4 regions of the Streptomyces sp. NPDC006739 genome follow, and region 1 is predicted to be linked to each of the others. Evidence: riboswitches for the same ligand, from Rfam matches in the RefSeq annotation. Region 1 holds a riboswitch; each other region holds the start of a gene.

Region 1 (6,839 bases):
GCTGCCGGCTCCTTGCTGAAGCGATTGACGGATCTGACGCGGACCATTGTGGACCGCGGCACTGACAACCCGGGCCGCGACCCGGTGTTCCGCGGCCCGGCCGGCCTCGGGAGGTCCTGCGGGGGCCGCCCCGCGGCACGGCCCCCGCAGGCTACGCGATCCGCTGTGGGCGTACGCGCCGCGGGAACTTCGCCGGGCGTCCGCACGCTTGCATACAGTGGCAGGACCGGCAGGAAAACCGCGGTTTCGACGACCGCCTCCGCGAGCGAAGGGACGTACATGGCCATGGGTCACACGACCACAGCCGAGGCAGGCTCCGGGGGCCTGACAGCGACCGAGCACCGCCTGGCCAACGGTCTGCGCGTGGTGCTCTCCGAGGACCACCTCACCCCCGTGGCGGCGGTCTGCCTCTGGTACGACGTCGGCTCCCGCCACGAAGTCAAGGGGCGTACCGGTCTGGCTCACCTTTTCGAGCACTTGATGTTCCAGGGTTCGGGCCAGGTCAAGGGCAACGGCCACTTCGAGCTGGTGCAGGGCGCCGGCGGCTCGCTCAACGGCACCACCAGCTTCGAGCGCACCAACTACTTCGAGACCATGCCCACCCACCAGCTGGAGCTGGCGCTCTGGCTCGAGGCCGACCGCATGGGCTCGCTGCTCACCGCGCTCGACGACGAGTCCATGGAGAACCAGCGCGACGTCGTCAAGAACGAGCGCCGCCAGCGCTACGACAACGTCCCCTACGGCACCGCGTTCGAGAAGCTGACCGCCCTCGCCTACCCCGAGGGACACCCCTACCACCACACGCCCATCGGCTCGATGGCGGACCTGGACGCGGCCACCCTGGAGGACGCGCGCCAGTTCTTCCGTACCTACTACGCGCCCAACAACGCGGTGCTGTCGGTGGTCGGCGACATCGACCCCGAGCAGACCCTCGCCTGGGTCGAGAAGTACTTCGGGTCCATCCCCGCCCACGACGGCAAGCCGGCGCCGCGCGACGGCTCGCTGCCGGAGATCATCGGCGAGCAACTGCGTGAGGTCGTCGTCGAGGAGGTCCCGGCGCGTGCCCTGATGGCCGCCTACCGGCTCCCGCACGACGGCACGCGCGCGGCGGACGCGGCCGACCTGGCGCTCACCGTCCTCGGCGGCGGCGAGTCCTCCCGCCTCTACAACCGCCTGGTCCGGCGCGACCGTACGGCGGTGGCGGCCGGGTTCGGCCTGCTGCGCCTCGCCGGAGCGCCCTCGCTGGGCTGGCTGGACGTGAAGACCTCCGGGGACGTCGAGGTGCCGGTCATCGAGGCGGCCATCGACGAGGAGCTGGCCCGGTTCGCCGAGGAGGGCCCGACCCCCGGCGAGATGGAGCGCGCCCAGGCCCAGTTGGAGCGCGAGTGGCTGGACCGGCTCGGCACGGTCGCCGGCCGCGCCGACGAACTGTGCCGGTTCGCCGTCCTGTTCGGCGACCCGCAGCTGGCCCTGACCGCCGTCAAGCGCGTCCTGGAGGTGACTCCCGAGGAGGTCCAGGAGGTCGCCAAGGCCCGGCTGCGCCCGGACAACCGCGCGGTGCTCGTCTACGAGCCGCTGTCCGCCGAGTCCGCGGAGCACACGGAGGACGAGGACTTCCCCGAGGACCCCGAGGCCGAAGCCACCGTCGAAGCCGGCGACCACAACGAGGAGGCGGCCAAGTGAGCCAGCTCGCCGCTATGGAGTTCCACCCGCAGCCCCAGCCGGGCCAGGCCCGGCCGTGGGCGTTCCCGGCCCCCGACCGCGGGACGCTCGACAACGGCCTGACCGTGCTGCGCTGCCACCGCCCCGGTCAGCAGGTCGTCGCCGTCGAGGTGCTGCTGGACGCGCCCCTGGAGGCCGAACCGGCCGGCCTGGACGGCGTTGCCACGATCATGGCGCGGGCCTTCTCCGAGGGCACCGACCAGCACTCCGCCGAGGAGTTCGCCGCCGAGCTGGAGCGGGCCGGCGCCACCCTCGACGCGCACGCCGACCACCCGGGCGTGCGCCTCAGCCTGGAGGTCCCGGCCTCGCGCCTGGCCAAGGGCCTCGGTCTGCTGTCGGACGCCCTCCGGGCGCCCGCGTTCGCCGACAGCGAGGTCGAGCGGCTGGTCCGCAACCGCCTCGACGAGATCCCGCACGAGCTGGCCAACCCCTCCCGCCGGGCCGCCAAGGAACTCTCCAAGCAGCTGTTCCCGTCGGCCTCGCGCATGTCGCGCCCGCGCCAGGGCACCGAGGACACGGTCGCCAAGATCGACGCGGCGGCCGTACGCGGCTTCTACGACCGGCACGTGCGGCCCGCCACGGCGACCGCGGTCGTGGTCGGCGACCTCACCGGGATCGACCTCGACGAGCTGCTCGCGGGCACCCTGGGCGCCTGGACCGGCTCCCAGGCCCAGTCCCGGCCGGTGCCACCGGTGACCGCCGACGACACCGGCCGGGTCGTCATCGTCGACCGCCCCGGCGCCGTCCAGACGCAGTTGCTGATCGGCCGCGTCGGCGCCGACCGGCACGACCGCGTCTGGCCCGCGCAGGTGCTCGGCACGTACTGCCTCGGCGGGACCCTCACCTCCCGGCTGGACCGCGTCCTGCGCGAGGAGAAGGGATACACCTACGGGGTGCGCGCCTTCGGGCAGGTCCTCAGGTCCGCCCCCGACGGCAGCGGCGCCTCCATGCTGGCCATCAGCGGCTCCGTGGACACCCCCAACACCGGTCCCGCCCTGGACGACCTGTGGAAGGTGCTGCGCAAGCTCGCCGAGGAGGGCCTGACGGACGCCGAGCGCGACGTGGCCGTACAGAACCTCGTCGGGGTCGCACCGCTGAAGTACGAGACCGCGGCGGCCGTCGCGAGCACGCTGGCCGACCAGGTCGAGCAGCACCTGCCCGACGACTTCCAGGCCACGCTGTACCAACAGCTCGCCGCCACCGGCACGGTGGAGGCCACGGCGGCCGTGGTGAACGCCTTCCCGGTGGACCGTCTGGTCACCGTCCTGGTCGGCGACGCGGCCCAGATCAGGGAGCCCGTCGAGGCCCTCGGCATCGGCGAAGTCAGCGTCGTGGCAGCCGAATAGCGCCACGCGCGCGTGGGCCCTGGTGACCAGGAGGACACCAGGGCCCACGCATGTCCCCCCTCATATGTCCGAATTGGGGCGGAGGTTGCCTGTCTGACCTGTGGGATGCGCGACAAAACCCCGGATCGGTTTGGGGAAGGCAAGCGGCCCGCCTTAGCGTCGTCCGGGCTGTTCGTCAGGCAGTGCGCCGCACCCGCGGCACCGGACAGCCATCGCCGAGTCCCCGTACGGCGCGAGCCAGGGGAGCCGGGGACCCACGCAGTCCCTGGGGTGAATCGGACGCCCGCGCGCGAGCGAGGGGGCCCGTAGGAGACCTTCCTGCTCCGAACCCGTCAGCTAACCCGGTAGGCGAGAGGGAAGGAAAGGACCAGCCACTTCATGGCGTTCATGTGCGCCTCCGGGAAGCACCGCCGTCCCGGCCGGATCAAGCGCACCACCGCGCAGGCGGCCGGCATCGCGGCCCTCACGACCACCGGCGTCATCGGCACCATCGCCGCCGCGCCGGCGCTGGCCGCCGAGAACTCCGTCGAGCAGACCGGCCTCACCCCCGTCATCACCATCAGCGACTCGGTCCCCGAGCGGATCGACGCCCAGGCCACCGCGCAGAAGGAGGCCGCCGAGCGGAAGGCGGCCGAGCGGGCCGCGGCCAAGGCGGCGGCGGAGAAGGTACTGAAGGAGCGCGAGGCCAAGGCGCGCGCCGCCCGCGAGGCCGAGCGCAAGCGCCTCAACGCCTTCGTCGCGCCGATCACCGACTCCTACGTCTCCACCGGTTACAAGACCGGCGGCTCCCTGTGGTCCTCCGGCGCCCACACCGGCATCGACTTCCACGCGGCGAGCGGCACGCCCGTCCACGCGGTCGGCTCCGGCACCGTCGTCTCGACCGGCTGGGGCGGGGCGTACGGCAACCAGATCGTGATCAAGATGGCCGACGGCATGTACACCCAGTACGGCCACCTGTCCTCCGTCGGCGTCTCGGTGGGCCAGCAGGTGACCCCGGGCCAGCAGATCGGCCTGTCCGGCTCGACCGGCAACACCACCGGTCCGCACCTTCACTTCGAGGCCCGTACCACCGCCGAGTACGGCTCGGACGTCGACCCCGTCGCCTACCTCCGCAAGCACGGCGTGAACGTCTGACGGCCGCCCCCACGGCACCGCGCAGCCCCGGCTCCCCGAGCCGGGGCTTTCGTCGTTTCCGGAGACCCGCTGTCCAAAAAATATCCATGGATTCCGGTCCGCCGTCGGAAATTCCGGCTCATTGCAATAGAGTCGCTGAACACACGTCAATCGTCGACGTTTCACGGGGATTAAGGCGGAGGTCGGTCATGCGTATTCCGGCGCATTCGGTGTGCACGGCGATCCGGGACGACATCGTCGCCGGTGTCTACGAGCGCGGCGGCCGCCTCACCGAGGAAGTCCTGGCCCGTCGCTACGGCGTCTCACGGGTCCCCGTCCGCGAGGCCCTGCGCACCCTGGAGGCCGAGGGCTTCGTGGTGACCCGGCGGCACGCGGGCGCGTGCGTGGCCGAACCGACCGACCAGGAGGCCGCCGACCTGCTGGAGATGCGCGTGCTGCTGGAGCCGCTCGGCGCCTCCCGGGCCGCCCAGCGCCGCACCGAGGCCCATCTCAAGGTGCTGCGCGGCCTGGTCCGGCTGGGCCAGGAGCGGGCCCGCCGGGGCAGCAGCGAGGATCTGCGCTCGCTGGGCGGCTGGTTCCACGAGACGCTCGCCCAGGCCTGCGGCAGCCCGTCCCTGACCTCGATGCTCACCCAGCTGCGGCACAAGATCGCCTGGATGTACGCGGTGGACGCGCCGGTCAGCCCCGTGGAGTCGTGGGCCGAGCACGGCGCGATCGTGGACGCGGTGGCACGCGGCGACGGCGAACGCGCGCGGGCGATCACGGCGCTGCACACCGAGCGCGCGACCTCCGCGCACCGGCTTCGTTTTTCCGGCGGCTCCGACCGCCCGGAACGTGTGAGGACTTCGCAACATCCCGTAAACATGTCGGGCCTGCGGCATTAACACGGGCGCCGTATACAAAGAAGAGTAATTCGGCCCAGGTGTATTTCTGCTGCCCGAATTCCCCTGCGCTCGAGAATTCCCGGTGAAACGGCGGAGCCGCGCCGCCCCGAAAGGGGTGACGCGGCTCCGGTGTTGTGGGCGCCCGCGCTCAGACGGTCTCGGGAAGCTCTTCGAGCCCCTCGGCGACCAGCTTGGCCAGACGGTCCAGGGCGGCGTCCGCGCCCTCGGCGTCGGAGGCGAGGACGATCTCCTCGCCACCCTGGGCGCCGAGGCCCAGGACGGCCAGCATGGAGGCCGCGTTGACGGGGTTGCCCCCGGCCTTGGCGATCGTCACCGGGACGCCTGCGGCCGTGGCGGCTCGGACGAAGATGGAGGCGGGGCGGGCGTGGAGGCCCTCGGCCCAGCCGACGTTGACGCGGCGCTCAGCCATGTGATGCTGCCCTTCAGTTTCTCAGGGTTGTCTAGACCAGTTTCCCATACCGTGAAGCGACCCCGGAGCGGTCCTTCGTCCCGCCCCGGTGTGTCGTCGGACCGCGGCCTCGGTCCGGCTTCCGTCCTCCACAGACTGCCTCGCGCCGTTGTCGGACGCGAGCCGTACTCTGGGGCCCATGCAGACCCCGTCCGACCGGCAGGACCGGCACGAGTACCCCGCCCACTGGGAGGCGGACGTGGTGCTGCGCGACGGTGGCACCGCACGCATCCGGCCCATCACCGTCGATGACGCCGACCGCCTGGTCAGCTTCTACGAGCAGGTCTCGGACGAGTCGAAGTACTACCGCTTCTTCGCGCCCTACCCGCGCCTGTCCGCCAAGGACGTCCACCGCTTCACGCACCACGACTTTGTGGACCGGGTGGGGCTCGCCGCCACGGTCGGCGGCGAGTTCATCGCCACCGTACGCTACGACCGCATCGGCGCCCACGGCCTGCCCGCCTCCGCCCCCGCCGACGAGGCCGAGGTCGCCTTCCTCGTACAGGACGCGCACCAGGGCCGGGGAGTGGCCTCCGCGCTGCTCGAACACATCGCCGCCGTCGCGCGCGAACGGGGCATCCGCCGCTTCGCCGCGGAGGTGCTGCCCGCCAACAGCAAGATGATCAAGGTGTTCACGGACGCCGGCTACACCCAGAAACGCAGCTTCGAGGACGGCGTCGTACGCCTGGAGTTCGACCTGGAGCCCACCGACCGCTCGCTCGCGGTACAGCGCGCGCGGGAACAGCGAGCCGAGGCCCGTTCGGTACGGCGGCTGCTGGTGCCGGGCTCGGTGGCGGTGATCGGCGTCGGCCGCGCCCCCGGCGGGGTGGGCCGCAGCGTCCTGGGCAACATCAGGGACGCGGGCTACACCGGGCGCCTGCACGCCGTGAACACGAGCCTGCCCGAGGACCTCAAGGAGATCGACGGCGTGCCCGCGCACCGCTCGGTGCGCGACATCGAGGGACCCGTGGACCTCGCGGTCGTGGCCGTGCCGGCCGCGCGGGTGCCCGAGGCGGTCACCGAGTGCGGCGAGCACGGCGTACAGGGACTCGTCGTCCTGTCCGCCGGATACGCGGAGAGCGGACCCGAGGGGCGCGAACGACAGCGGGCGCTGGTCCGGCACGCGCGCACGTACGGGATGCGGATCATCGGGCCGAACGCCTTCGGTGTCATCAACACCTCCGAGGAGGTCCGGCTCAACGCCTCGCTGGCGCCCCGGATGCCCCGGCCCGGGCGCATCGGCCTGTTCGCCCAGTCCGGTGCCATCGGCATCGCCCTCCTGTC
Region 2 (6,839 bases), on a different contig from region 1:
CAGGCCGGGGCGATGTCCCCGCTGCGGTACTGCGCGGCCGCCACCGAACCCAGCGCGTCCCGCGCCGAGTCGAGCTTGTCCTGCTCGCGGGCCGCCTCGTCCTGCAGGGTCCTCAGCCGCCGCCGTGCCGTGTCCGCCTCCTCCTTCGCCCCGTCGTACTTCTCGGTGGCGGCCTCCGCCTCCTGGTACAGCTTGTCCACCTTGGCCTTCACCTGCGCCGGTGTCAGTTCAGGGTCGGCGTGCCCCGTCCCGTCGAAGCCGGTCGCGGTGGCCGCGCCCGCCAGGGCGATGGTGACGGCCGTGCGGGCCGTGGTTCCGCCGAGCGAGCGCTGTCGGGGCTTGCGGTGCGCTGCCACCTGGACCGTCACGTCCTTCCGTACGCCTCGTACGACCGAGGGGTTCACGCACCCGGCGGCGGCCCGCACAGGGGGAACGGGCCACCACCGGGCTTTCTCGGCGGAGGTGACCGGCAGCCGCCCCTGGCCCGGGCGGCGGTGGGAAGCCGGTCACCTGGGGGAGGACGCTAAACCGGTCTGTGACGACCTGGTAACGCATTGTGCGGAACTGTCTCCACGGGACGTCGGATGACCGAACGTGACCGACGTGCCGCCCGCGAGTCGTTTGCTTCACGCAGCGTGGTGACCGATGCGCGGGTTTCCGGGGCGGGCGGGGACCGTCCGCTGCTATGGGCGCATATATGCGCGCCTCGGTGCGCCCCGCCGCTGCCCCCGCGGCCGCCCCGCCCCCGCCGCTGCCGGGCCCGGCCGAGGGCCCCGGTGAGAGGTGGCCCCGGGGTGTCTGATTAGGCTCCGGCCTCATGGACGTACTCATCCATCTCTTCGTCGGCCTGCACATCATCGGCATCGCCGCGCTGCTCGGCGGCTTCCTCACCCAGATGAAGGCGATGGGCCGGGGCACGGCCCGCTTCGTCCCCGGCATGCTGCACGGCGCGCTGACCATGCTGGTCACCGGCGTCGCCCTGGTCGGCCTCAACCAGGCCGACCACCACCACGTCAACACGATCAAGATCGGCGTGAAGCTGGCCCTGCTGATCGTGATCCTGGGGCTCGTCTACGTCAAGCGCGACGAGGAGACGGTGGACAAGAGCCAGTTCGCGCTGGTCGGCGGCCTCACCATGGCGAACGTCTTCATCGCCGTGCTGTGGACCTGAGCCCCGTCGCCGCACCGGCGGCGACCGCCGGCCAGACCGCCACCGCCAACCACGTCAGCACCCGGCCCGGCCCCTCGAGCAGCGGGATCCTGGAGGCGGCGGCGACGGACAGCGTCGCCGCCGCCGTCATCCCCATCGGGAAGGCCGTCGACCAGCGCCGCATGTCGTAGCCGGGCCGCCGCCACACCACCTCGGCGACCAGTAGCAGGGCGTACCCGGCCGGCCCGGGGGCGAGCAGCGCGACCGTCACGGCGCGCAGGACACCCCGGTCGTCCCCGTTCCACAGATACAGGCGCGTGCTGCCGGCGGAGACCAGTTGCGCGTCGGCCAGCGCCGAGATCGCGAGCGCACCGCCCGCGATCCAGTGGTCGCCGGCCCCCTCGGCCACCTGCCGGGGATCGAAGCGGGGCAGCGCGAGACCGTAGAGCGCCAGGCCCGCCCAGAACAGCACCAGCGCCGTGTGCGCGAGTCAGGCCGTCGCCTCGGCCGCGGCCAGCGCGGCGGCCGGCACGGCCAGCCCCTGGGCGGCCACACAGACCAGGAACACCGCTCCGGACATGCGCCGCCGCCAGTGCCGTACGACGAGGAGCAGCAGCGGCGGCCACAGGGCCGCCGCCAGTGCGAGCAGCGCCATGCCGGCGAGCGCCCGGTCCGGCGCCGCGATCCGCGTGCCGAGCACCGTGGTGGCGGCCACGGCGGTGAGCGCGCCCGGCGTCCGGGCCTCCGCCAGCCACCGCCGCCGGTCGCCCAGCAGCCGTACGACGAAGTCCGCGGCCAGTCCCGGCCACGCGGCGCACGCCGACGCGAGTGCGATCCGGGGACCACACCTCGTCGCCGGTCAGCAGCAGCGCCACCGACAGGACACCGGTCGCCATGACGGCGGCCCCGGCCGCGGGCGGCCGTCGAGCCCACCACTCGCGCAGCTCCGAGGTCCCGTACCTGCGCCGATGCTAGGCCCTGCCCAGCGGCTCAGGCCGGTCGCACCACGCTGTGGATGATCGATTCGCCGCCGTAGTAGACCGACTCCTCGCGGACGTAGGCGCCGGGCTTCGGGGCGTGGATCATCATGCCGTTGCCGATGTAGAGGCCGACGTGGCTGATGTCGTCGTAGAAGAAGATCAGATCACCGGGCCGCGCGTCGGCGAGGGAGACGGTGGTGCCCGCGTTCACCTGGTCGTAGGTGGTGCGCGGGAGGCTGACGCCGGCGGCCTTCCAGGCGGCCTGGGTCAGGCCGGAGCAGTCGTAGGACCCGGGGCCGGTGGCGCCCCACACGTACGGCTTGCCGATCTGCGCGCGGGCGAAGGCGAGGGCCTTGTCGGCCTGGGTGGTGTTCGAGGACGGGGACGTGCCGTTCGATGTGGACGTGCCCGTCGATGTGGACGTGCCCGTCGACGTGGACGTGCCTGCCGACGTGGACGCGCCGCTGTCCTGGCCGGACGTCCGCTCGGCCGCCTGCCGCTTCGCCAGCTCGGCCGCCTGGCGCGCCGCCTCCTGCTGCTTCTGCTTCTCGATCGCCGCCAGCCGCGCCTTCTCCCGGGCCGTCAGCTCGGACAGCAGTTCGCGCGCGGAGGCGAGCTTGTTCTGGACGGTGGCCTTGGCGGTCTGCAGGTCACTCTGCGACCGGGTCAGCGTCCGCAGGCTGTCGGCGGCCTCCTGGCGCTTGACCATGGTCGCGGACTGCTGGGTGACGTAGTCGTCGACCGCGCCCTTCTCCCGTGAGGTGAGCCGGCTCATCAGCTGGCTCTGGTCGAAGTAGTCCTGCGGGCTGTCCGCGAGCAGGAAGGTTGCCGTGCCGGGGGTGGTGGCCCCGGTCCGGTACTGCGCGGCGGCGTACGAGCCCAGCTCCTCGCGCGCCTTGTTGAGCCTGTCCGTGCGGCGGGCCACGTCGTCGAGGAGGGTGTCGACGCGCCTGCGCTGCCTGCCGGTCTTCTCCTTGGCCGCGTCGTACTTCTCGGTCGCCGACTCCGCCTGGCGGTAGAGGTCGTCGACCTTCTTCTCCACCTCCTCCAGGCTCGGCTTGTTCCCGTCGGCGGACGGCGTGGCGCTCGCCGTCTGGGAGAACATGGCCACGGAGGTCAGGGCGGCGGTGGCCAGGGCGGGCGTGCGTATGCCTGCTGCACGCGGACCGGCGGGGCGCTTGCGGTGCGACGCCAAGGGAGGCGACTCCTTCCATGATCCGCCTACCGAGTTAGCTGTCGGGTTCGGGCGGGTGGTTCGGAAGGGTTGCCCTACGGCCGCGTCCCCGAAGGGAGTTGCGCCGATTCACCCCAAGGTCGGTGTGGGTCCCCGGCTCCGGGCGCCGCACTGGGGGCACGCCGGACTCGGCGGAGGCCGCGCGGCCCGGCGAGGTTCGCCGGAGGACGGTCGTGCGGCCCGACGGAACGGTAGCCAACTCGTGTGACTGATGTGAAGGCTGGTGCGAGATATGTCCGATACGTATTCGTGACCCAAGGGCAAAATCGCGTCTCGGTGACGGTGCGGTTCCACAGTGTGGGAGCTGCGGGGTCCGGCCAAGTTCCCGGGGCGGCCGTCGGTTGTCGGTGCGGCGCCCTAGACTCGGAGAGCGATGAGCAGCCTCTTTGACGACAGCTTCCTGGCCGACCTCCAGGCCCCCCGCGGCCACGAGGAGGAGCCCCCGCCACCCGAGGACGACCACGCTCCGGAATCGCTTCCGGACGATCTGTTCGGTGGCCGGTTCGACGCGCCGCCGGACCGGGACGCCTACTACCGGGACGGCGCCCCGCGCCCGGCCCTCGACGCGGCCGCCCTGCTGGAGGGGCTGAACGAGAACCAGCGCGCCGCCGTCGTGCACGCCGGATCCCCGCTGCTCATCGTGGCCGGCGCCGGCTCCGGCAAGACCCGGGTGCTCACCCACCGCATCGCCCATCTGCTCGCCGAGCGGCAGGTGCACCCGGGCCAGGTCCTCGCGATCACCTTCACCAACAAGGCCGCGGGCGAGATGAAGGAGCGCGTCGAGCACCTCGTCGGCCCGCGCGCGAACGCGATGTGGGTGATGACCTTCCACAGCGCGTGCGTGCGCATCCTGCGCCGGGAGAGCAAGAGGCTCGGCTTCACGTCGTCCTTCTCGATCTACGACGCGGCCGACAGCAAGCGCCTGATGGCCCTGGTCTGCCGGGACCTGGAACTCGACCCCAAGCGCTTCCCGCCGAAGTCCTTCAGCGCCAAGATCTCCAACCTGAAGAACGAGCTGATCGACGAGGAGGACTTCGCCGCGCAAGCCACCGACGGCTTCGAGAAGACCCTCGCGCAGGCCTACGCCATGTACCAGTCCCGTCTCCGTGAGGCCAACGCCCTCGACTTCGACGACCTGATCATGACGACGGTCAACCTGCTGCGCGCCTTCCCCGACGTCGCCGAGCACTACCGCCGACGCTTCCGGCACGTCCTGGTCGACGAGTACCAGGACACCAACCACGCCCAGTACGCCCTGGTACGCGAGCTGGTCGGCACCGCCGAACACCCGGTGGACGTACCGTCGGGCCCGGACGGCCTGTCGCCCGCCGAGCTGTGCGTGGTGGGTGACGCAGACCAGTCGATCTACGCCTTCCGCGGCGCCACGATCCGCAACATCCTCCAGTTCGAGGAGGACTACCCGGACGCGACGACGATCCTGCTGGAGCAGAACTACCGCTCCACCCAGACCATCCTCTCCGCCGCCAACGCGGTCATCGAGCGCAACGAGTCGCGCCGCCCGAAGAACCTGTGGACCAACGCGGGCGCGGGCGCCCGCATCACCGGGTACGTCGCCGACACCGAGCACGACGAGGCCCAGTTCGTCGCCGACGAGATAGACCGCCTCACGGACGCGGGCGAGGCGAAGGCGGGCGACGTCGCCGTCTTCTACCGTACGAACGCCCAGTCCCGCGTCTTCGAAGAGGTCTTCATCCGCGTCGGCCTGCCCTACAAGGTCGTCGGCGGGGTCCGCTTCTACGAGCGCAAGGAGGTCCGGGACGTCCTGGCCTACCTCCGGGTGCTGTCCAACCCCGAGGACTCGGTCCCGCTGCGCCGCATCCTCAACGTGCCCAAGCGCGGCATCGGCGACCGCGCCGAGGCGATGATCGACGCCCTCTCCCAGCGCGAGAAGATCAGCTTCCCGCAGGCCCTGAAGCGGGTCGACGAGGCGTACGGCATGGCCGCGCGGTCGGCCAACGCCGTCAAGCGGTTCAACGTGCTGATGGACGAGCTGCGGACGATCGTCGAGTCCGGCGCGGGACCGGCGACCGTCCTGGAAGCCGTCCTCGAACGCACCGGCTACCTCGCGGAGTTGCAGGCCTCCACCGACCCGCAGGACGAGACCCGCATCGAGAACCTCCAGGAACTCGCGGCCGTCGCGCTGGAGTTCGAGCAGGAGTCCGGCGAGGGCGAGACGGCGGGCGGACTCTCCGACTTCCTGGAGCGGGTCGCCCTCGTCGCCGACTCCGACCAGATTCCCGACGAGGAGGACGGCGACGGTGTCATCACGCTGATGACCCTGCACACCGCCAAGGGCCTGGAGTTCCCGGTGGTCTTCCTGACCGGCATGGAGGACGGTGTCTTCCCGCACATGCGCGCCCTCGGCCAGGCCAAGGAGCTGGAGGAGGAGCGCCGTCTGGCCTACGTCGGCATCACGCGCGCGCGGGAGCGGCTGTATCTGACCAGGTCGGCGATGCGCAGCGCCTGGGGGCAGCCGTCGTACAACCCGCCCTCCCGGTTCCTGGAGGAGATCCCGGCGGCCCATGTGGAGTGGAAGCGGACGGGTGCGACGGCCCCGGTGCCCTCGGGTCCGGCCTCCGGGGTGGCGGCCTCGCTCTCCTCGTCCCGCTCGCGCTCCTCGGCGTCGGGCGCCTCGGGCTTCGCCACCCGCCGGACCTCGGAGAAGCCGGTGGTCGCGCTGGCCGTCGGGGACCGGGTCACGCACGACCAGTTCGGGCTCGGCACGGTCGTCGCCGTGAATGGCACGGGAGCGAACGCGGAGGCGACGATCGACTTCGGGGACAAGCCGAAGCGGCTGCTGCTGCGGTACGCGCCGGTGGAGAAGCTTTAGCCGCAGTCGTCCGTGGGGGCTGGACCTATGTGGGGTCCAGCCCGTGGCTGCGCAGCCACGGCAGCGGGTCTATGGCCGCCCCGCCCGCGGGCCGGACCTCGAAGTGCAGGTGCGGCCCGGTGGAGTTGCCAGAGTTGCCGGAGTACGCGATCGGATCGCCGGCCTTGACGGTCGTACCCGAGGGGACGCGGTAGCGGGAGAGGTGGCAGTACCAGGTCTGGGTGCCGTCCTTGGCCGTCAGGATCAGCATGTTGCCGTAGGCGCTGTTCCACTTCGTGGTGACGGTGCCGTCGGTCGCGGCCATCACCGTCGTGCCGTAGGCGACGGGGAAGTCGATGCCCGTGTGCACGGACATCCAGTTCACGCCCGCCTGACCGAAATAGGCGCTGAGCCCCTTCTGGAGGACCGGAAGGACGAACTTGGGGCGCAGCCGCTCCTTGAGCGCGGCCTCGGCCGCCGCCTTCTTCTTCTCGGCCGCCTGCTGGGCCTTGAGGTCGATGCGTTCCTGGGTGCGGCTGGCCCGGTCGGCGAAGTCGTCGGCGCCCGCGGACAGGGTCTTGAGCTGGGCGTCCAGCTTGCTGTTGGCGATGGACGGTTTCACCGACTGGGGGTCCGAGGCGGTGG
Region 3 (6,839 bases), on a different contig from region 1:
TCGGGTCGGCGGCGTCGTACCGCAGAAGGTTGTCCCGGCCGGAGAGGAAGCCGTACAGGGCGGGGCCCTCGATGAGCGCGCCGACCTGAGGGAGTACGGCGCGTGTGGCGCGGGGCATGGGGTGGCCCAGGACGCGGGCGGTGCCCGAGGTCGGCTCGATCAGGCCCATCAGCATGCGGATGGTGGTGGTCTTGCCGGAGCCGTTCGGGCCGAGGAAGCCGAAGACGCTGCCCGCCGGGACGGTCAGGTCGAGACCGTCGACGGCGAGCTGTCCGCCGCGGTAGCGCTTGGTCAGACCGCGGGTGTCGATGACGCCGACCGCGTCCTTCGACTCTCCCGACTGCCGCTCCGCGGCGGACGGTTCGCCCATCGCTCCCCCGATCGCAATGCCCGTTTCCGTACCTGTACCGCCCCTGCCGCCCGGACCGCTTGGGCTACTTGGCCGCGTTCGCCGCCTTGACCAGGGCGCTCTTGTCCACCGCGCCGACGTAGACCTTGCCGTTGTCGGTGAACAGGGCGTTGACCAGGCGCGTGGAGAACACCGTGCCCTTGCCGAACTTGCCGCTCACCTGGTCGCCGAGCGAGCCGAGGAAGCCGCCCAGGTCGCCACCGCCGGATCCGGAGGCGGACGGCAGGCCGCCCTTGCTGCCGGTGTCGAAGGTGGCTATCGAGTTCCACCCCTTGCCGAGGACCTCGAAGCCACGCCCGGCCTTGTCGCCAGGCTTCGGGGCGCCCTTGCCGAAGCCCTTGTCGAAGCCCCTCGGGGAGCCCTTGCCGGCCGCCTTGGAGGGAGTCTTGTCGTCCTCGGTGACCTTCGCGCCCTTGGGCGGGGTGAAGTTGAAGGTCGAGGCGGACGGCTTGGCGAAGGAGACCTGGGTGAAGCCGGCGTCCACCACCGCCGCGCCGCCGCTGGACGGGGTGAGCGTGAACTTCAGCGGCAGGCCGGTCTTGGCGTCCACGGCGATGCTGATCGCGCCGACCGTCGTGCCGGACTGCCTGGGCTTGATGAGCAGCTTGTAGGCGTCACGGCCGGCGACCTGCACGGTGCCGTCGACGGTCACGGACGTGGTGTCGTCGACCGACTTCAGGGCCTGGTCGGCGAAGTCCTTCGGCGTGGCCGACACCTTCCGGTCCTGGCCGTGGTCGGCGGCGGTGCCGTGGTAGACCGCGTTGGACTGGCTGTCGTAGCCCCACACGTTCTTGCCGTCGTGGATGAGGCTGTACTCGGCGCCGCTCTCCAGCAGCGAGAGCTTCTGCCGGTCCGGGCCGTCGGCGGCGACGCGCAGGGTGTGCGTGCCGGCGGCCAGTTCGGTGAGCTTGGATGTGGGGTCGGCGGACGAACCGTGGCCGCCGCCCTTGGCCATACCGGACGCGAGGCTGCTCTCCAGACCGCCGAGGTTGGGCAGTCCGAGGTCCGTGTTGACCCGCACCGTGCCGGACAACTGCTGGACGTCCGACTTGGCGATCTTCTGTATGAGCTGCTCCGCGGTGATCTTCGGCAGGTCGGGGTCGCCGGAGGCGGCGAGCGCCGGGACCAGCCCGATCGTGGCCGCCGCCACCCCCACCACCGCGACCGGGACGACGTACCGGGCGGCCTTGCGCCGCCCGTCGCGCAGGTCCTCGACCTCCGCGGCGCCCGTGGTGTCGTCGGATTCGTTCGGTGCCATGTGTGCCTTACCTCCGTCGTCGGCGGCGGCTGTCCTCACACTCGTCCCACCCTTGAGCCGCCATTCTCACCCGAATCGGTGAGGAGTGGTGATTTCGCTGGTCTCCATCTCACCAAATCAGCCGTGAGGAAGCGTCAGACCCGGGAGCCAACTCCATGTACGCCTGGGGTATGACACGCCTGCTCGACGCCTCCCCCAACCCGTAGGGGTCCGGTGCCGGGGGAACCGGGGAGAACCGTGCAGAACCGGGTGGGTCCGGCGCGCGGAGGTCTCGCACCACGGGCCTAGCCCGCGCGGTGCACCACCGCGTCGCACAGTTCGACCAGCGCCGTCTTCGCGTCGCACTCCCGCAGCGGGGCCAGCGCGGAGCGGGCCTCCTCGGCGTAGCGGATCGTGTCCCGGCGGGCCTGTTCCAGGGCGGGGTGGGCGCGCAGGGCGGTGAGGGCCTCGGCGTGGCGGGCGTCGTCGGTGAGGTCCGAGTCGAGCAGTTCGCACAGGGCGATGTCCTCGGGCAACCCCAGCCGCGCCGCCCGCTCGCGCAGCCGCAGCACGGGAAGGGTGGGAACGCCCTCGCGCAGGTCCGTACCGGGGGTCTTGCCGGACTCGTGGGAGTCGGAGGCGATGTCCAGCACGTCGTCCGCCAGCTGGAAGGCGACGCCGAGTCGCTCGCCGTACTGCGTGAGCACGTCGACGACCGTCTCCTCGGCCCCGGACATCATCGCGCCGAAGCGGCACGACACCGCCACCAGCGACCCCGTCTTGCCGCCCAGCACGTCCAGGTAGTGATCGACCGGATCCCGGCCGTCCGAGGGGCCCGCGGTCTCCAGGATCTGCCCGGTGACCAGCCTCTCGAACGCGAGGGCCTGCACCCGCACGGCCTCGGGCCCGAGGTCGGCGAGGATCTGCGAGGCGCGCGCGAAAAGGAAGTCTCCGGTGAGGACCGCGACCGAGTTGCCCCAGCGGGTGTTCGCGCTGTCCACTCCCCGGCGCACGGACGCCTCGTCCATCACGTCGTCGTGGTACAGCGTGGCGAGGTGGGTCAGCTCCACGACGACGGCCGACGGGACGACCCCGGGCGCGTACGGGTCGCCGAACTGCGCCGCGAGCATCACGAGCAGCGGCCGGAACCGCTTCCCGCCGGCCCGCACGAGGTGCTGCGCGGCCTCCGTGATGAACGGGACCTCGCTCTTGGTGGCCTCGAGCAAGCCTTCCTCGACAGCCGCCAATCCGGCCTGGACATCGGCTTCCAGAGCCTGGTCCCGCACGCTCAGCCCGAACGGCCCGACGACGGTCACGAGGGGTCTCCTGTCTGCTGGTGTCTGCTGGCGCTTACACGGTTTGTCGATAGGTCGCTGCCATCACTCAAGTCAGCGTATCCGGTCAGGTTTCGATCACCGATAGCGCCCGCCCGTCCAGCCCAGGCGGTATCGGATCGCGACCGGCATATTTTCGATCGGGTGATAAGAACGGACATTTATCGACTTAACGGGATGATATGCACCTTGTCTCGAACCGGGAAGCGAGCCGTGTCGGACATCGGCCCGGCGGCGCGGCCCCACGGCGCCCCCATAGTGGCATGACCATGGTCACGGAAAGCGTTCTACCTCGAATTCCATAAATCCCCCATGTCTATTTTGGCGTACTTTGCTATTCCGTGAGTTGGGTCACGCACCCCCGCACCCCACCTGACCACCCCCTCTCCCCTTCCCGCCTTGCCACGTCAGCGAGTTGACCCTTGGCAACCGCAAAGGATCAAGTACCCCATACGACTCAGACCAAGGTCAAATAGGGCGTTGGGTGAATCCGGTACTTGTTCCGGACATGTGCTCTCGCATAGCTTCCCGGCCTGTCGGGCGGGATCGCCGAATCCTGCCGCCGCCCGGCACCACCCATCGACGAACTCATTCGTACGGCAGGAGCGGGGGACCCAGGTAAGTCGCCGGACCGGACGGCACATGTCGTACCGGAACGGCTTGGGGTGAAGACGTGCTGCCAGCGGCGGCGCGGCCGGGCACCTCCCCGCCCGAACCCGACAGCTCACCTCGCAGGCGACGGAGAGGAAAACCGCCATGTCTGCTGCCGCTCAGCCCCGCCGCACCCGCACCTCCCGGTTCGTCCGCGCCCTCGCCGTCGCCGGCACCGGCGCCGCCGTACTCGCCCTGCCCCTGATCGGCGCGACCGCCGCCTCCGCGGCCCCCACCACGGCCACGAAGGCGTCCACCACCCTCGCCGGCTACCCCAACAACCTCAACGGCTGGATCCGCGAGTCGCTCGCGATCATGCGACAGAAGGGCATCCCGGGCACGTACAACGGCATCTACCGCAACGTCATGCGGGAGTCCTCGGGCAACCCCTACGCGATCAACCTCTGGGACTCCAACGCCGCCAAGGGCACCCCGTCCAAGGGCCTGCTCCAGGTCATCGACCCGACCTTCGCCGCCTACCACGTGGCCGGCACGGCGTTCAACCCCTACGACCCGGTCGCCAACATCACCGCCGCCTGCAACTACGCGGCCAAGGTGTACGGCTCGATCGACAACGTGCACGGCGCCTACTGAGGTACCGGTCAGTCGGTAGCAAACAGTCTTTCGAGGACGACGGCGATGCCGTCGTCCTCGTTCGACAAGGTGATCTCGTCGGCCACCGCCCGTAGTTCGGGATGGGCGTTGGCCATCGCCACCCCCCGGGCGGCCCAGTCGAACATCGGGATGTCGTTGGGCATGTCCCCGAAAGCCAGCGCCTGCCGTGCGCTCAGCCCCAGGTGCCGGGCGGCCAGCGCCAGTCCGGTCGCCTTGGTGATGCCGCACGGCTGCAGCTCCACGGTTCCCGGGCCGGACATGGTGACCGTCGCCAGCGAGCCCACCACCGCGCGCGCCGTCGCCGCCAACTCGTCGTCGGAGAGCGTGTGGTGGCGCAGCAGCACCTTGCTGATCGGCTCGCACCACAGGTCGTCGCGCCGGTCGACCCGTACGGCGGGCAGGGTCGGGTGGGGCATCAGATATCCGGGTTCGATCAGCGTGAGCCCGTGCACCCCGTCCTGGTCGACGGCCGCGTAGACCTGCCCCACCTCGCCCTCGATCTTGCCGATCGCGGTCTCGGCCAGCTCCCGGTCCAGGGTGACCGACCACAGCAGGCGGTCCGCGCCGGCGTCGTACACCTGCGCGCCCTGTCCGCACACCGCGAGCCCCGTGCAGCCGAGGTCGTCGAGCAGCGGCCGTACCCGGGGCGCCGGACGGCCGGTCACCACCAGGTGCTGGGCGCCGGCCCGCGCCACCAGGGCGAGCGCGGCCAGCGACCGGTCGGAGACCGTGTCGTCGCCGCGCAGGAGCGATCCGTCCAGGTCGGTGGCGATCAGTGAATAGGCGGGCGGAAGTGAACGAGCGGGGGGAGCGGCCATGATCAGAGAATACGGACACGGCGCCCCGCCGACTCATCCCGATCTCCGGTGCTCCTCCCCGCTGTTCGGCCCCAGGCGGTGCTCGCGGGTTCCTTCGGAACGGTCGGCGAGCGCGTGATCCGCTCGGCCGGCCGAGGGACGGAGCATGCGGGCGGCCGCGTCGCGAAGCTCTTCGGTCGCCCGCATGCCCGTCGCACGGCCGAGGAGGCCTGGGCCTGCCTCAGGAATCCTCAGCCGTGGGCCGCCGCGAGGTGCTTCGCCAGGCGCGGGGAGGCGAACTCCGTGCCGCAGACGAAGCGCATCACGGGGCCGTAGGAGGCCGCCGCCGGGAGGCCGGTGAAGTACAGGCCGGGGACGGAGGACACGTATCCGGCACCGAGCTTCGGGGTGCCGCGGCTGACCGCCAGCCGGGTGCGCAGTTCGGGGCCGAGGAAGTCCATGGCCGCGATGTTCACGCGGTAGCCGGTGGCGGCGATGACGTGGTCGGCGGCGAGCTGCTGGCTGCGGCCGCCGTGGGTGCGGACGGTGAGGACGGGGCTGCCGTCGGGGGCGTCCGCGCCCGCCACCCGCTCCACCTCCTGGACCTGGACCTTGCCCTCGAAGCGGTCGCGCAGCCACCAGGCGCCGAGTGGGCCGAGGACCCGGCGGACCAGGTAGTGGCGGGCCTCGGCCGGGAGGTAGCGGTAGGGATGGGGGTAGTAGCTCAGGGCCCACAGGGACCAGGCGCGGCCGAACGGGGATTCGGGGCGCAGTCTGGGCTGCCGCCAGGGCGGGGCTCCGAAGGCGACCCGGCCGCGGCCTCGCGAGACGAGCCGGACCTGTGCGCCGGCCTCCGCCGCCAGGGCCGCCGTCTCCAGTGCGGACTGTCCGGCGCCGACGACGATCAGTTCCTGGCCGGCGAATCGGGTCAGGTCGTGGTGCTGGGAGCTGTGCGAGACCGGGCCGGTGGGCGTGGGGCCGTCCGCCGCGGCGGCGGCCAGCTCGGCCGGCAGATGGGCCAGGCCGGACAGGCCGCTGGCGACCACGACCGCGCGGGCGGTGAACAACTCCCCGGAGTCCAGCTTGAGTTCGAAGCCTCCGTTCCGGTGGCGGTCGACCGAGACCACCCGCACCCGCTCCAGGTCGGGCAGCAACCGCTGCTGGAACCACTCGCCGTAACCGATGAAGGTCTCCACCGGGATGATGTCCTCGTCGGTGACCAGCCGGCGGATGCCGGCCGCGTCGCAGTAGTCGGCGAGGGTGTGGCCGTGCTGGGGGCAGTCGATGCTGGAGGCGGCCGGGGTCGACTTCAGGAGCATGCCGGCGGGCATGTGGTCGCGCCAGCTGACCATGGGATCACCGAAGACGCGGACGGGGATGCCGCGTCCCCGTAGATGGGCGGCGGTGGACAGGCCGAACGGCCCGGCCCCGATGACTGCAACCGGTTGAATCACGAAGTCCCTCCCCAGGACGCGGTGCGCCACATCTCGTGGCCTTGCCTACTTCGTGGTGGTGCTGGTGGTGCCGCCGCGGCGGTTGGTCCGCCACAGCTGATAGAGGTGCTTCGCGCCCGGTCGCACGAAGCGGGCGAGCATCGTGAGGAACGGCAGCGGGTCGTCACCCGCGAGCCAGGCCAGCTCCGTCCCGCTCGCCTTCGCCGGGGCGTGCGGCGTCGTGTAGCCGCTGCGGCGGTAGGCGAGAAGGGCGGGCAGGTCGATGTTCTCCACGATGTACCGTCGGCCGGCGCGCTGTTCCCCCTCCGGAACGGGGCGGCCGGTCAGCTCGAGGTGCATGGC
Region 4 (6,839 bases), on a different contig from region 1:
ACTGGTCGGAGGCGTCGGACTTGTCGACCCCGTCCCAGACGTTGGCGTACCAGGGCCGGTCGGCGGCCCCGCGGTAGGCGCGGGACTGCTGGGCGGCTCCCGGGTCGATCACGATGTAACCGGTCTCGCCGGGCATCACATAGTGCAGCCGGCGCCGGATCTGCTGCTCGGCGTAGGCGTCGTCCTGCCAGCGTGCCTTGAGGTCGCGCAGTTGCTCGACCCGCTGCTGGGCCTTCTGCTGCTGCCGCTGCAGATCGGCGATCTGGGCGCGCTGGGAGACGTACTGCCGCATGGGATAGGCCAGGGCCACCACCATCGTGCACACCACGAGGGCGAGCAGCGCGGCGCGGCCGGTGAGCCGGGAGCGGCGGGCCTGCCGCTTGGTCTGGGAGCGGTAGACACGGGCCGCGGTCTGCTCGCCGAGCAGCCGCAGTCTGGTCGCGGTGGAGAAACGGTCCCGGTCCTTCACGGCCATCTGGCTCTCCGCCTCCCCAAGCCGCCGCTTCTCGGCAGTGCTCTGTGCCTGTGCTCTGTGCCTGTGCTCTGCTCTGTGCCTGTGCTGCGCGCCCGTGCTTCGTGCTGCACACGTGCGTACGTCCCCGGACACGGTACGGGACCGAGTACGGGGACGTACGTACGACTGGCTAAGGCTTACTCCGGGTTGAACCCGGTTTGGGTCAGCCCTTGAAGCGCGGGAAGGCGCTGCGGCCCGCGTACACCGCCGCGTCGTCGAGGATCTCCTCGATGCGCAGCAGCTGGTTGTACTTGGCGACGCGGTCCGAGCGGGCCGGGGCGCCGGTCTTGATCTGACCGCAGTTCACCGCGACGGCGAGGTCGGCGATGGTGACGTCCTCGGTCTCGCCGGAGCGGTGCGACATCATGCACTTGAAGCCGTTGCGCTGGGCCATCTCGACGGCGTCCAGGGTCTCGGTCAGCGAGCCGATCTGGTTCACCTTGACGAGCAGGGCGTTGGCGGTGCCCTCCTCGATGCCGCGGGCCAGGCGCTCGGGGTTGGTGACGAACAGGTCGTCGCCGACGATCTGGACCTTGTCGCCGAGCTTGTCGGTGATGACCTTCCAGCCGGCCCAGTCGTCCTCGAACAGCGGGTCCTCGATGGAGACCAGCGGGTAGTCCGCGACCAGCTCCTCGTAGTACTCGGTCATCTCGGCGGCCGAGCGGGACTTGCCCTCGAACTCGTACCTGCCGTCCTTGTAGAACTCGGACGCGGCGACGTCGAGGGCCAGCGCGATCTGCTCGCCGGGAACGTAACCGGCCTGCTTGACGGCCTCCAGGATGAGGTCCAGGGCGGCGCGGTTGGACTCCAGGTTCGGGGCGAAGCCGCCCTCGTCACCGAGACCGGTGGACAGGCCCTTGCCCTTCAGGACCTTCTTCAGGGTGTGGTAGACCTCGGCACCCCAGCGCAGGGCCTCGGAGAAGGACTCCGCGCCGATCGGGGCGATCATGAACTCCTGGATGTCCACGTTGGAGTCGGCGTGCGAGCCGCCGTTCAGGATGTTCATCATCGGCACCGGCAGCAGGTGCGCGTTCGGGCCGCCCAGGTAGCGGAAGAGGGGGAGGTCGCTGGCCTCGGAGGCGGCGTGGGCGACGGCGAGGGAGACGCCGAGGATGGCGTTGGCGCCGAGCGAGCCCTTGTTGTCGGTGGCGTCCAGGTCGAACATGGCCTGGTCGATCAGGCGCTGCTCGGTGGCGTCGTAGCCGACCAGCTCCGGGCCGATCTGCTCGATGACGGCGAGGACGGCCTTCTCGACACCCTTGCCCTGGTAGCGGTTCGGGTCACCGTCGCGCAGCTCGATGGCCTCGAAGGCACCGGTGGAGGCGCCGGACGGGACGGCGGCACGACCCGTGCTGCCGTCGTCGAGGCCGACCTCGACCTCGACCGTGGGGTTGCCTCGGGAGTCCAGGATTTCCCGGGCTACGACGACGTCGATGGACGGCACGAGCATCTCCTTCTTGGATGTGACGCTGTTGGTGCGGGGCTGTCTGCCTTGCGGCGGTGCCTTGCGACTAGAGCCTAACCGTCCCGGGGGCATCGGCCACCGACCGACCGCCCCGTGGACAAGGAGACGGTACCTATTGTTCACGTCCGGAACAAAGGGGGTCGGCGAAGAAGAGCGGATGGCGGGCGGGCGAAGAAAAAACCCCGCCCCGGTGCGTACGGGGGGGAACGCACCGGGGCGGGGGCCCGTGGGGACGGGAGGGGCGGCCCTCACGCGCTCTCCACCGTTGGGGGGCGGCGGAGGTGAGGACGCTGTGGTTCGGCTGTCGGCCGCGTATCGCCTCGGGGGCGGCCGTCGGTTACTTCAGGTGCAGCTGCTGGCCGGGGTAGATGAGGTTCGCGTCCTGGACGATGTCCTTGTTCAGCTGGAACAGCTTCTCCCAGCCACCGGCGACCTTGTGCTTCTCGGCGATGGAGCTGAGGGTGTCACCCTTGACGACCTTGTACTCGCCGTCGCCCTTCTTGACCTTCTTGCCGGTCGGGGTGGTGACGGTCTTGGTGGCGGCGGGACGCTCGCTGGAGCGGTTGGCGGCCTGCTGCTCGGTGGAGCGGGTGGTGGTGGCGCTCTTCGACGCGCTGGAGTTCGACGAACCGGAGTTCGACGAACCGGCCGCGCCGGCACCGTTGTAGGCGGCGCCGGACAGACCCGTGCCGCAGACCGGCCAGGCACCCTTGCCCTGGGCGGCGAGGACCTTCTCGGCGACGGATATCTGCTGGGCCTTGCTGGCCTGGTTGGCCTGCGCGGCGTACTGCGTGCCGCCGTACGCGGCCCAGGTGGAGGCGGAGAACTGCAGACCGCCGTAGTAGCCGTTCCCGGTGTTGATGGACCAGTTGCCGCCGGACTCGCACTGGGCGACGGTGTCCCACTCGGAGGCGGTGGCGGCGGAGGCGTTGCCGGCCGCCATCAGCGGGGCGGCGACGGCGGCGCCGGTGACACCGGCGAGTGCGATGACGCGAGTGGCCTTGGACGGACGACGGTGCTTGCCCTTGCCGGAAAACAGCATGGTGGATCCCCTCACCGACGCCTGCGAGGTGAGCTGTCGGGTTCGGGCCGGTTGAGTTGCCCGGCCACACCTCCCTGGGAGGCGTGGCTCCACCCCTAGCCGGTTCCGGTCGTGGGCCCCGAAGGGCCTCAACCACCGGACCCGGCACTTACCTTGGGTCCCCCGCTCCTGCCTACGGCGCTTGACGCGACGACTGTTCCCGGGCGGCCGCTGGCAGGATTCGGCGTTGCGACAGCCGGGGCTCGTGGTGACGAGCGGTCATGACCGTAGACAGGTGATCCGGCGAATTTCAAAGACGATCAGGGCTTCTGAGACTCATCCCACACTTTCACCAAACCGGACAATCGGCATGAAGTGGGGCGTCAACTCCGCCTACTTTTGGGCCGTTTCCGTACCGACTTCCAGGGTCTGACCGGGAGCGATGTTGTTCGGGTCGGTACCGATGGCCGCCTTGTTGGCCGCGTAGAGCGCGCGCCATCCGCCGTCGAGGCCGAGGGAGTCGGCGATGGAGGCGAGCGAGTCGCCGTCGCGGACGGTGTAGGTCCCGTCGGCGCGGGAGGCGTGACGGCCCGAGGCGTTGGAGCTTTGACCGTTTGTCACGCTTTTGTCCGTGACCTCGTCGGCACTGTCGCCACGGTGACGGCCGCCGCTGCTGAGCGCCCCGGTGTCGACCAGCGCCCAGGAACCGACGGTCTGCTGTGGATTGTCCGAGTCGTCGGCCTCGGGGGCGACCGTGGGCGAGCTGTCGGTTCCCTGCGAACTTCCGGATCCGGAAGATGCGGACTTGTCCGACTTCGTGCTGCCGGTGGGGGTGTCGGAGGTGCCACTTGCGGCCCCCTTGCCCGCGCTCTCCCCCTTGCCCGTGCTCGCCTTCGCACTCGGCGTCGGAGTGGCGGACGACGAGGAACCGGACGACTTGCCCGACGAGGAATCGGAGGAAGAGGACGAGTCGGACAGGCCCGAGGAGTCGGAGGAGCCCGAGGAGCCGGACGAGCCGCCGGATCCCGTGACGCCGGTGTCCACTGCGACCGAGCCGGAGTTGGAGGTGAGACCGGAGAGCAGGGCGCAGGTGGCCCACGGGGTGGTGCCCTGGTCGGCGAGGATCTTCTCGGCGACCGAGATCTGCTGCGAACGGCTGGCCTGGTCGGGCGTGGACGCGTAGTCGAGACCGCCGTACTTGTCCCAGTTGTCCTGGGTGATCTGGAGGCCTCCGTAGTATCCGTTTCCGGTGTCCGCGCTCCAGGAACCGCCGCTCTCGCACTGGGCCACCTTGTCCCATGTGGTGCCGTCGGCCGCGTTCGCGGAGGCGGCGCCGAGGAGCGGGATGGCGATGGCGGATCCGGTCACCCCGGCCGCGACGAGGAGGGCCGGAGCCTGACGGGGGCGACGGTGACGACCGTTCCCGGAGAGCATGCGGAAGCCTTTCGTGCGACAGCGGTGACCCGCGCGGCGGGTACTGTCGACACCGCCGCGCTGATGGGTGAACGTATCGGCAGACGATCACTTGTCACAAGTTAATGCCGCGCAGATCACGTGAAGATCACAGAGTTGAACTTCCCTCACGTCAGTGCGGCGCGGGCGCTAGCGGACCGGGCCGAACTCCACGGGAAGGGTGCGCAGCCCGCGCATGATGAGCCCTCCCCGCCAGCGCAATTCGGCAGGATCTTCCGCCAGTTGGAGATCGGGCAGCCGGGTGAGGAGAGTTGCCAGCGCGGTCTGTCCCTCCAGCCGGGCGAGCGGGGCGCCGAGGCAGTAGTGGATGCCGTGGCCGTACCCGAGATGCTGGTTGTCCCGGCGGGCGAGGTCCAGGGCGTCCGGGTCGGCGAACCGCTCCGGGTCCCGGTCGGCGGCCGCGAGCACGACGAGGACGGGGTCCCCGGACGCGATGTCCTGCCCCCCGAGGGTGAGCGGCCGGGTCGCGAACCGCCAGGTCGCGATCTCCACCGGGCCGTCGTAGCGCAGCAGTTCCTCGATGCCGGTCTCCAGCAGGTCCCGTTCGCCCCGGGCGAGGGACGCCTGGAGGCGGCGGCGCTGACCGGGGTGGCGAAGGAGCGCGTAGGTGCCGTTGCCGATGAGGTTGACGGTCGTCTCGAACCCGGCGAACAGCAGGATGAAGGCCATCGCCGCGGCCTCGTTCTCGGTGAGGTGCTCACCGTGGTCGGAGGCGCGGATGAGACCGGAGATCAGGTCCTCGCCGGGGGCTGGCGTGGCGGGCAGTGACTCGCGCTTGCGGTGGATCAGCTCGGCGAGATAGCCGCGCATCTTCTTGACCGACCGCGCGACCCCGCCGCGCGGCCCGCCCGCCTGACCGGCCTTCGTGTGGCGCAGCATCATGCCCGCCCAGTCACGGAAGTCGTCCTGGTCCTCGCGCGGGACGCCGAGCAGGTCGCAGATGGCGTAGATGGGCAGCGGGAAGGCGAACTCGTGGATGAGGTCGGCGGACCCCCGCGCGGCGAACTGGTCGATGAGGTGGTCGGTCAGCTCCTGCACCCGGGGCGCGAACTCGGCGACCCGGCGGGGGGTGAACGCCTTGCTGACCAGCCGGCGCAGTCGGGTGTGGTCCGGCGGGTCGATGTTGAGCAGATGTGTCATCAGCTCGGCCTTGCGCTCGCCCGGGATCCCGGTCTTGCCCTTGGCGTGCGCGGGCTCGTCGTGATGCGCCGGGTTCTTGCTCAGCCGGGAGTCGGCGAGCGCCTGCTTGGCGTCGGCGTACCGGGTGACCAGCCAGGCCTCGACCCCACTGGGCAGCCGCGTCCGGTGCACCGGGGCGTGCTCGCGCAGCCAGGCGTAGGCGGGGTAGGGATCGGTGGCGAACTCCCAGCTGAAGAGGGAGGGGGCCGCGGGTCCGGGGATGTCCTGCGCGGTCGGGGGTTGGGGCTGGTTGGTCACCCGTCGACGGTATCCGGCTTCGGGCCGCGGCGAGCCGGGGCCGGTGGCCTGCGGCGGCCGGACCCGTGGAGACGGGACCGTGACCGCTCACCACGCCGACGACCGTGCCGCCGTCGGTGCGCGGTTCCCCGGTGGCCGATACGAACAACCGCTACCTGTGCGGCCGGTGGGTGGGCGGCGCGTCGGCGACCGCCGCTCGCACCCGGGACCACCGGCGGGTGGTCACCCCGCGGCCGGGAGCCGACGGTGCTGACCTCTCGCCTCCTCCGCTAACCTCTCGCCTCCTCCGCCGCCCGCACCGCGTCACGGTAGGCGCGGGCCGCCGCTCTCAGGGCCGTCTCGGGGTCCACGCCGTCCGCCTCGGCCCGGGCCGCCAGGGCCAGCAGTTCGTATCCGACGCCTTCTCCCTTCGGCAGCGGGACGTCCAGCCGGGCCGTGCGGGCGCGGGAGGCGAGTTTCGCGGCGAGGGCGAGGCCGGGCTGGCCCAGCGGGATGCCCTCGGTCACCGAGGTGCGCCGCTTCTCCTCGTCCTTGGTGCGCAGCCAGTGCTCCTTGACCTCCTCGGGGGTCTCGGCCGTCTCGTCGCCGAAGACGTGCGGGTGGCGGTGGACGAGCTTGGCGACTATGCCGCCGGCCACGTCGTCGATGGAGAAGGGGGTCTCGGGATCCTCCTCGGCTATGCGGGAGTGGAAGACGACCTGCAGGAGCACGTCCCCCAGTTCCTCCCGCAGCTCCTCACGGTCGCCGGCCTCGATCGCCTCGACGAGTTCGTACGCCTCCTCGATGCCGTACTTCGCCAGGCCCTCGTGGGTCTGCCGGGACGACCAGGGGCACTCGACGCGGATGCGGTCCATGACCTGGACGAGGTCGAGGAGGCGGGCGCCGGGCAGGTCGTAGGAGGCGGGCAGCAGCTCCAGCTCCGGCATCCG

What was found. Region 1 has a riboswitch for cyclic di-AMP ahead of ACFYMM_RS15660 (M23 family metallopeptidase). Riboswitches for the same ligand answer to the same signal wherever they lie in the genome.
Region 2: another riboswitch for cyclic di-AMP. It lies ahead of ACFYMM_RS02550 (NlpC/P60 family protein); the one in region 1 lies ahead of ACFYMM_RS15660 (M23 family metallopeptidase).
Region 3: another riboswitch for cyclic di-AMP. It lies ahead of ACFYMM_RS35945 (transglycosylase SLT domain-containing protein); the one in region 1 lies ahead of ACFYMM_RS15660 (M23 family metallopeptidase).
Region 4: another riboswitch for cyclic di-AMP. It lies ahead of ACFYMM_RS30185 (transglycosylase family protein); the one in region 1 lies ahead of ACFYMM_RS15660 (M23 family metallopeptidase).

The regions. Positions count from the first base shown of each region.
Region 1 covers NZ_JBIAGM010000006.1:300,095-306,933, reverse strand. The annotation lists gene ACFYMM_RS15670 (M16 family metallopeptidase) at 280-1,683, shown strand; gene ACFYMM_RS15665 (M16 family metallopeptidase) at 1,680-3,068, shown strand; cyclic di-AMP (ydaO/yuaA leader) riboswitch at 3,272-3,434, shown strand; gene ACFYMM_RS15660 (M23 family metallopeptidase) at 3,447-4,202, shown strand; gene ACFYMM_RS15655 (GntR family transcriptional regulator) at 4,391-5,086, shown strand; gene ACFYMM_RS15650 (HPr family phosphocarrier protein) at 5,235-5,516, opposite strand; gene ACFYMM_RS15645 (GNAT family N-acetyltransferase) at 5,695-6,839, shown strand, end outside.
Region 2 covers NZ_JBIAGM010000001.1:550,383-557,221, reverse strand. The annotation lists gene ACFYMM_RS02565 (NlpC/P60 family protein) at 1-356, opposite strand, end outside; gene ACFYMM_RS02560 (hypothetical protein) at 818-1,171, shown strand; partial or broken gene ACFYMM_RS02555 (tellurite resistance/C4-dicarboxylate transporter family protein) at 1,149-2,094, opposite strand; gene ACFYMM_RS02550 (NlpC/P60 family protein) at 2,141-3,325, opposite strand; cyclic di-AMP (ydaO/yuaA leader) riboswitch at 3,333-3,508, opposite strand; gene pcrA (DNA helicase PcrA) at 3,738-6,215, shown strand; gene ACFYMM_RS02540 (M23 family metallopeptidase) at 6,241-6,839, opposite strand, start outside.
Region 3 covers NZ_JBIAGM010000026.1:98,898-105,736, reverse strand. The annotation lists gene ACFYMM_RS35960 (ABC transporter ATP-binding protein) at 1-370, opposite strand, end outside; gene ACFYMM_RS35955 (outer membrane lipoprotein carrier protein LolA) at 435-1,667, opposite strand; gene ACFYMM_RS35950 (polyprenyl synthetase family protein) at 1,952-2,962, opposite strand; cyclic di-AMP (ydaO/yuaA leader) riboswitch at 3,551-3,731, shown strand; gene ACFYMM_RS35945 (transglycosylase SLT domain-containing protein) at 3,737-4,225, shown strand; gene ACFYMM_RS35940 (HAD family hydrolase) at 4,234-5,064, opposite strand; gene ACFYMM_RS35935 (FAD-dependent oxidoreductase) at 5,295-6,497, opposite strand; gene ACFYMM_RS35930 (ATP-grasp domain-containing protein) at 6,543-6,839, opposite strand, start outside.
Region 4 covers NZ_JBIAGM010000017.1:136,635-143,473, reverse strand. The annotation lists gene ACFYMM_RS30195 (septum formation initiator family protein) at 1-475, opposite strand, end outside; gene eno (phosphopyruvate hydratase) at 678-1,964, opposite strand; gene ACFYMM_RS30185 (transglycosylase family protein) at 2,317-3,021, opposite strand; cyclic di-AMP (ydaO/yuaA leader) riboswitch at 3,025-3,211, opposite strand; gene ACFYMM_RS30180 (transglycosylase family protein) at 3,394-4,434, opposite strand; gene ACFYMM_RS30175 (cytochrome P450) at 4,603-5,910, opposite strand; gene ACFYMM_RS30170 (nucleoside triphosphate pyrophosphohydrolase) at 6,180-6,839, opposite strand, start outside.